2 regions of the Janthinobacterium sp. 17J80-10 genome follow, and region 2 is predicted to be linked to the other one. Evidence: predicted binding sites of a transcription regulator. Region 2 holds the regulator's gene; the other holds the start of a gene.
The links. The regulator sigma-54, encoded in region 2, starts transcription at its own class of promoters, with help from an activator protein. The targets are predictions, from matches to a motif close to TGGCANGNAANCTGCTTT.

Region 1: adh (aldehyde dehydrogenase) is a predicted target of sigma-54. The motif match lies at 2,661-2,678, and genes of this name have one in related genera.

The regions. Positions count from the first base shown of each region.
Region 1 covers NZ_CP035311.1:2,912,521-2,916,570, forward strand. The annotation lists gene EKL02_RS13055 (PQQ-dependent methanol/ethanol family dehydrogenase) at 1-957, opposite strand, end outside; gene adh (aldehyde dehydrogenase) at 1,071-2,591, opposite strand; gene EKL02_RS13065 (VOC family protein) at 2,913-3,398, opposite strand; gene EKL02_RS13070 (SRPBCC family protein) at 3,491-3,937, opposite strand; gene EKL02_RS13075 (EamA family transporter) at 3,977-4,050, opposite strand, start outside.
Region 2 covers NZ_CP035311.1:3,955,920-3,959,969, forward strand. The annotation lists gene lptC (LPS export ABC transporter periplasmic protein LptC) at 1-550, shown strand, start outside; gene lptA (lipopolysaccharide transport periplasmic protein LptA) at 589-1,137, shown strand; gene lptB (LPS export ABC transporter ATP-binding protein) at 1,154-1,894, shown strand; gene EKL02_RS17725 (RNA polymerase factor sigma-54) at 1,910-3,385, shown strand; gene raiA (ribosome-associated translation inhibitor RaiA) at 3,488-3,844, shown strand; gene EKL02_RS17735 (enoyl-CoA hydratase/isomerase family protein) at 3,912-4,050, shown strand, end outside.

The DNA.
Region 1 (4,050 bases), 1.0 Mb from region 2:
ATCGTTGGGCGTGGTCTGGTAATGCCACTTGATCTTGCCGGTCGCGACATCGATGGCCACCGTCGAGGCCGAATACAGGTTGTCGCCGGGACGCAGATGGCTGTTCCACGGCGCCGGATTGCCGGTGCCGAAATAAGCCAGGCCGGTGGAAGCATCAAAGGTGCCGCCGAGCCAGGTGGCAGCGCCGCCCGATTTCCACAGGTCGCCCGGCCAGGTGGCGTTGGTGGTGCCGGAAATGCCATTCTCGATTTCCTTGCCATCCTTGTCGTACTTGTAGCCCATGTGGCCTTCGACCATCGGCCGTACCCAGACCAGTTCGCCGGTGCGCGGATTGCGCGCCTCGACCCGGCCGATCACGCCGAATTCACCGCCGGAGACACCGGTCAGGAGCAAGCCCTTGGCAATCAGCGGCGCTGCCGAAGCCGAATAGCCGGCGTGGTAGTCGTCGATCTTTTCCTTCCAGACGACTTCGCCGGTATCCTGGTTCAGGGCCACCAGTTGCGCGTCGAGCGTGGCGAAGATCACCAGGTTGTCATACAGCGCCGCGCCGCGGTTGATGACGTCACAGCAAGGCATGATGCCGTCCGGCAGGCGGTGCTCGTATTTCCACAGCTTGGCGCCAGTCTTGACATCCAGCGCATAGATCCGCGAGTAGGAGGCGGTGACGAACATCTTGCCGTTGTAGATGACCGGCTGCGATTCCTGGCCGCGCTGTTTTTCGCCGCCGAACGAAAACGACCATGCCGGCACCAGTTTCGAGACGGTCTTGGAATTGATCTGGGTCAGCGGCGAAAAACGCTGGCCCTGCTGGCCCATACCCCAGGACAGCACATTGTTCGGCGCCTTGGCGTCGTTTTCAATCATCGCATCGGTCACGCCTGCGGCGTGTACTGCGGCTGACGCGAACGAGACCGCCAGCGCGGCGCCGATCACGGAAATGTTGAATTGCTTTTGCATACCTATCTCCTTTGAGTACTATGAATGCGTTATTTTTTTAGTTGATGCGGTTGAGTAGCAGCGCGCCCTGCTTGTGACAAGGCGCGCCCTACCGTTTCACACCATTTCAGTGTTTAGAAAAAGCCCAGCGCCTTCGGGCTGTAGCTGACCAGCAGGTTCTTGGTTTGCTGATAGTGTTCCAGCATCATCTTGTGCGTCTCGCGGCCAATGCCCGACTGCTTGTAGCCGCCGAAGGCCGCATGCGCCGGATACAGGTGGTAGCAGTTGGTCCACACGCGCCCCGCCTGGATGGCGCGGCCAACGCGGAAGGCGCGCGAGCCGTCGCGGGTCCACAAGCCGGCGCCCAGGCCGTACAGCGTGTCGTTGGCAATCGCCAGCGCCTCGGCTTCATCCTTGAAGGTGGTCACCGATACCACCGGCCCGAAGATCTCTTCCTGGAAGATGCGCATCTTGTTGTTGCCGGCAAATACCGTCGGCTTGACGTAGTAGCCGCCGGCCAGGTCGCCCGCAAGCTTGTTCTGCTCGCCGCCGATCAGCACCTCGGCGCCTTCCTGGCGGCCGATGTCCATGTACGACAGGATCTTTTCCATCTGTTCATTGGAGGCCTGGGCGCCGATCATGGTGCTGCTGTCGAGCGGGTTGCCCTGCTTGATGGCGGCTACCCGCGCAATGGCGCGTTCCATGAATTTCTCGTAGATCGATTCCTGTACCAGCACGCGCGACGGGCAGGTGCAGACTTCACCCTGGTTCAGGGCAAACATCGCAAAGCCTTCCAGGCACTTGTCGAAGTAATCGTCATCGGCATCCATGATGTCGGCGAAGAAGATGTTGGGCGATTTGCCGCCCAGCTCCAGCGTCACCGGGATGATGTTTTGCGCGGCGTATTGCATGATCAGGCGGCCGGTGCCGGTTTCGCCCGTGAAGGCGATCTTGGCGATGCGCTTGCTGGTGGCCAGCGGCTTGCCCGCTTCCAGGCCAAAGCCGTTGACGATGTTGAGCACGCCCGGCGGCAGCAGGTCGCCGATCAGTTCGATCAGCACCAGGATCGAGGCCGGCGTTTGCTCGGCCGGTTTCAAGACCACGCAATTGCCGGCGGCCAGCGCAGGCGCCAGCTTCCACACCGCCATCAGGATGGGGAAATTCCAGGGAATGATCTGGCCGACCACGCCGAGGGGCTCGTGGAAGTGGTAGGCATAGGTTTCCGAATCGATCTGCGCCACGCTGCCTTCCTGGGCGCGGATGCAGCCGGCGAAGTAGCGGAAATGGTCGATCGCCAGCGGGATGTCGGCCGCCATGGTTTCGCGGATGGGCTTGCCATTGTCGATGGTCTCGGCGGTGGCGATCAATTCCAGGTTCGCTTCCATGCGGTCGGCCATCTTGTTGAGGATGTTGGCGCGCTCGGTGAGCGAAGTCTTGCCCCAGGCAGCGCGGGCAGCGTGGGCAGCGTCCAGCGCCAGTTCGATATCTTCGGCGGTGGAGCGGGCGATTTCGCAAAACGGCTGGCCGGTGATCGGCGTGATGTTCGGGAAGTACTCACCCTTGACCGGCGCCACGAATTTGCCGCCGATGTAATTGTCATAGCGTTGCTTGAACGGGTTCTTGATCCCCAGCTTGCTGATGTCTGCCAAATTCATTTCTGCCTCCTAAACGATATGAGATGCGTCTGATTTTTTTAAATTAAGTGCGACGAGCGCACAGGGGTTATGGCAAATGCCGTGCCAGCATGGAGACATCGCAAGGAAATTGAAAAAAAATGGCGGAGACGCAGCAGCTGTCTATAGAGCTGCACGCATTTTTTGATGGGGCGACTGGGACCGGAGGAAAAGCGTCAGCGAACGGATTTGTTCACTTTTGGAACAGGCGGGCAAACAGGTGTATCGAATCAATTCAATCCTGCTGTGCGAGGATGGCACAGCAGGTTTTCATCGGGCGTCGGGCGTCCGGCGATTGCGACGTCAACCGCGGCGCGCCGCCTCGATTGTGGCGATGTCGATCTTTTTCATTTCCATCATTGCGTCGAATGCGCGCTTGGCGGCGGCAGGGTCGGGGTCGGCTATCGCCTTGGTCAGCACGATTGGCGTGATCTGCCAGGACAGGCCCCACTTGTCTTTGCACCACCCGCAGGCACTCTCCACGCCACCGTTGTCGATGATTGCGTTCCAGTACCGATCGGTTTCGGCCTGGTCATCGGTTGCGACCTGAAACGAGAATGCTTCGTTGTGCTTGAACGCGGGGCCACCATTGAGCCCGAGGCAGGGAATCCCCATCACCGTGAACTCCACCGTCAACACATCCCCCTTTTTCCCTGATGGAAAGTCTCCCGGCGCAAGATAGACCGCGCCAACGGATGAATCGGGGAAGGTCTTGGCATAAAATTGCGCCGCCTGCTCGGCGTCGCCATCGTACCAAAGGCAAATCGTATTCTTGGCGTGCTTATCCATGGCAATTCTCCATTGGGTTGAGGTGCCAGATGCCGCAGGAAAACGATATTTTCCGCGTCAAACTGCCAAAATCCTACCATGTCATGCATCAGTTAGCCCGGGATCTCAGGCTCAACCAGATTGGCAAGCTGCACGAGAGACTCTTGCCAGCCCAGGTAGCACATTTCGACGGGGATAAGCTCCGGAATCCCACTTTGTTCGATATCGACCTCCGTACCGCACGACACTGCCTTCAGCGTCACCGTAACCAGCATTTCGCCTGGCAGGTTCGGATCATCGAATTTATCGGTGTATTGAATGAGTTCGCCGGGAACCAGCTGCCGATACAGCCCGCCGAAAGAGTGACCTTGCTCAGTCGAGAAATTTTCAAATGACATTTTGAAGGTTCCGCCGACTTTCGGGTCCATATGGTGAACCTTGCAAATAAAGCCGTACGGTGGAAGCCACTTGGCCATTGCAGCAGCATCTATAAAGGCGCGGTAGATCTTCTCTGGCCTGGTGCGCAGGACACGATGGAGGCGGACAGTTCCAGTAGCCATATTGAAAGCTCCTATCAAACGTACAAAATACGAAATGGACTAGCGCTTGAAGGCTAGAACCAAGACACCAGCGGCCACCAGGGCGATGCCGAACCAATCTCTCGCCGAAGGCC
Region 2 (4,050 bases):
GGCGCTCGCCGCATTGCTGGCGCTCGGCAGTTTCTGGCTGCTCGACGTCATGCGGCGCGGCATTGAAGACAGTCTGCCTGCGGTGCAGCGCACCGAACCCGACTATTACGTCGAGCGCTTTAATTTTGTCAGGCTGGCGAAAACCGGCGAAGCCCGTTATCACATTGCCGGCGAACGCATGACGCATAACCCGCAGGACGATTCCTATGAAATTGCCCGTCCGGTCATGAAAGCCCTGAGCGCAAAACGTCCGACGACCACGATCGTGGCCGAACGGGCACTGGCCAACAGTGACATGAGCCAGGTGCGCCTGTTTAACAACGTGAAAATGGAACGCCCCGCATCAACAAGCTCGCGGCATTTGCGCCTGATCTCGGAATATATGCTCGTACTGCCGGATGACGACACCATGAAAACCGACCGCCCAGTGGAACTTGTTTCCGGCACCACCGTTTTGTACGGTACCGGCATGTTTGCCAACCACGCGACGGGAGAATTTAGCCTGGCAAGCAAGGTTCGTGGCACCTTGCAACCCCGAATGACACAATGAAGCAAGTCATTTCCAATGCATCACTGGATTTCTTTCCCATGAAACGATTTTTCTTCTTATCGCTGTTTGCGCTCAATATGCTGGCGACCGGCATTGCCTATGCTGAAAAAGCCGATGCTGACAAACCCACCAATGTCGAAGCCAACCAGATGGCTTACGATGATGTCCGCCAGGTCAATACCTTTACCGGCGACGTCGTCCTGACCCGCGGCACGCTCATCATGAAAGCGCACAAGATGGTGGTAACGCAGGATCCTGCGGGATACCAGTTTGCCACCCTGCACGCAGGCCAGGGCAAACCGGCCAGCTTCCGGCAAAAGCGCGACGGTGGCGCGAACCTGTGGATTGAGGGTGAAGCAGAACGCATTGAATACGACAACAAGGCCGATGTCGCAAAACTGTTTTCCAAGGCCAAAATGCGCCGCCTCGAAGGCACCAAGGTCACCGACGAGGTCGAGGGCGAATTCATTTCTTATGATAATCGCACGGAATTTTTCGCTGTCAACAACACCTCCTCCGATAGCAGCAAACCCGGCGCCGGACGTGTCAAGGCGGTCATTCAACCGCGCAACGAAGCCAAGAAATGAACCAGGAATGATCAGCATGAGCAGCAAACTTCTTGCCCGCGGATTACAGAAAAGCTATGGCGCGCGCCAGGTATTGCGCGACGTTTCTCTGGAAGTGGGCAGCGGCGAAGTGGTCGGCTTGCTTGGCCCTAATGGTGCCGGCAAGACCACCGCTTTTTACATGATCGTCGGCCTGGTGCCGTCGGATGCGGGCGATATCGAGCTCAACGAGGTGAGCATTTCCCGCTTGCCGATTCACCGGCGTGCCAACCTCGGCCTGTCCTACCTACCCCAGGAAGCCTCGGTTTTTCGCAAGTTGACGGTGGCGGAAAATATCCGTGCCGTGCTGGAACTGCAGCGCGATGATGGCAAGCCATTGTCGAAAGCGGTTATCGAAGAAAAGCTCGACCTGTTGCTGGCAGAGCTGCAGATTGAAAAGCTGCGCGACAGCCAGGCCCTGTCGCTTTCCGGCGGCGAGCGCCGTCGCGTAGAAATCGCCCGGGCACTCGCAACCAGCCCGCGCTTCGTGTTGCTGGACGAACCCTTTGCCGGTGTCGACCCGATTGCCGTGATCGAAATCCAGCGCATCGTGCGCTTTCTCAAGGAACGCGGGATTGGCGTGCTGATCACCGACCATAATGTGCGTGAAACGCTGGGCATTTGTGATCGCGCCTATATCATTAACCAGGGTGTCGTGCTGGCCAGTGGCCGCCCGGATGACATCATCGCCAACGAGTCGGTGCGCCGGGTCTATCTTGGCGAACATTTCAGGATGTAAGCAAGCGGCATCGCCATGAAACAGTCACTTCAGCTACGCGTATCGCAGCATCTGGCATTGACGCCGCAGTTGCAGCAGTCGATCCGGCTGCTGCAATTGTCGACGCTGGAATTGCAGCAGGAACTGGAACATATCCTGGCTGACAATCCCATGCTCGAGCGCGTTGACGATCCGCTCGACCATTCGGTGCGCCTGCTTGCCGATGGCGCCATCAACCAGACCAGCAGCCCGGCGGAAAAGTCCGCCGCCGAAGATGCGCCGGCGGCCGATGGCGAAACTGCCTATGAAGGCGCAGAAGGCGGCGAGGCGGCGGATGGCGGCAATGGCGAGGCCGACTGGAGTTTCGACGATGTCGCCCGCACCGGCAAGAACCCTGAAGACGACGACTCACGTCCGCAACTGGAAGCGCACCACATCACGTTGCGCGAACACCTGCTGGAACAGATGCGCCTGACCAGCCATGAGACGCGTGATCGCGCCCTGATGGAATTGATCATCGACGCCATTGACAACAATGGCTACCTGGAAGAGCCGCTCGAGGAAATTCATGCGCGCTTGCCTGCCGAGCTGGAAATCGATCCGGAAGAATTGGCCATCGCCCTGAAACTGGTGCAAAGTTTCGAGCCGGCCGGCGTCGGCGCGCGCGACGCCGGTGAATGCCTCGCACTGCAAATCCGGCGCATGCCGAAAGTGCCGATGGTGACACGACGCATGGCGCTGACCATCGTCGAAAAGCACCTCGGCCTGTTTGCGCAGCGCGACTTCAACAAGCTCAAGAAACTGCTCGATTGCGATGACGAGGATTTGCGCGAAGCACAGTGCATCATCCGCCAGTGCAACCCCCATCCCGGGGCTGTCTTTGCCAGCGATGCCGCCGACTATGTCGTGCCGGACGTAATCGTCAAGCGCGGCAAGAACGGCTGGCAAGTCATGCTCAATCATGATGTGATGCCCCGGCTTCGCGTGAATGCCTTGTACGCGAATATCCTCAAGCAAAACAAGGGTGAGGGCTCACTCACTTCGCAATTGCAGGAAGCAAAATGGCTCATCAAGAACATGCGCCAGCGCTTCGACACGATCCTGCGGGTTTCTCAAGCCATTGTGGAGCGACAACGCAATTTCTTTTCGCATGGCGCCGTCGCCATGCGCCCTCTTGTCTTGCGCGAAATAGCTGATACACTAGGTTTACACGAGAGTACTATTTCTCGTGTAACAACGCAGAAGTACATGCTGACGCCGCATGGCATGTTTGAGCTGAAGTATTTCTTCGGCAGCCATGTCGCCACAGAAGCCGGCGGCGAAGCTTCATCAACGGCGATACGGGCGTTGATCAAACAATTGATAGGAGCTGAAGACCCCAAGAACCCCCTCTCTGACAGCAAGATTGCAGAAATGCTGGGGGAGCAAGGCATGGTCGTTGCCCGGCGCACTGTGGCCAAGTACCGCGAAGCCTTGAAAATCCCGCCAGTCAACCTGCGCAAGTCCTTGTAGTAGTCCTTGCAGTATTTGTTGTATTCGTTGCTGTGTTCAGGCGACACGCACTTGCCTTTGTCGACCGTGAACCGCCAGTGACCTTATTTTAAGGAGCGCTGTATGAATCTGACCATCAGTGGACATCATCTCGAACTGACCCCTCCTATCAGGGAATATGTGCATGCCAAGCTGGAGCGCATCAGGCGCCACTTCGACCATGTCATTGATGCTGCGGTCATCCTCACCGTGGACAAACTTGCAGAGAAAGACAAGCGCCAGCGGGCTGAAATCACCTTGCGCATGCGGGGCAAGGATGTCCATGTGGAATCCATCGCGCATGACCTTTATGCCGCAATCGATGGGCTGGTCGACAAACTCGACCGTCAGGTCCTCAAGTACAAGGCCATCCTCCAGGATCACCAGCACCAGGCCATCAAGCACTTGCCGGAATCCATGACGGCCGCACCGGAAGAATAAAACCGGCGCAATCAACTTCTGCAAATGTAACCAGGGGCGCGCCAAGCGCCCTTTTTATTACCCGATCATGAACGACCATATCCTGACCCGCATCCAGCATCGCACTGGCATGCTCACCCTGAACCGCCCGCAGGCACTGAACTCGCTGTCACTGGAAATGGTGCGCGCCATGACGCGCGCGCTGCTGGACTGGCGCGATGACGATG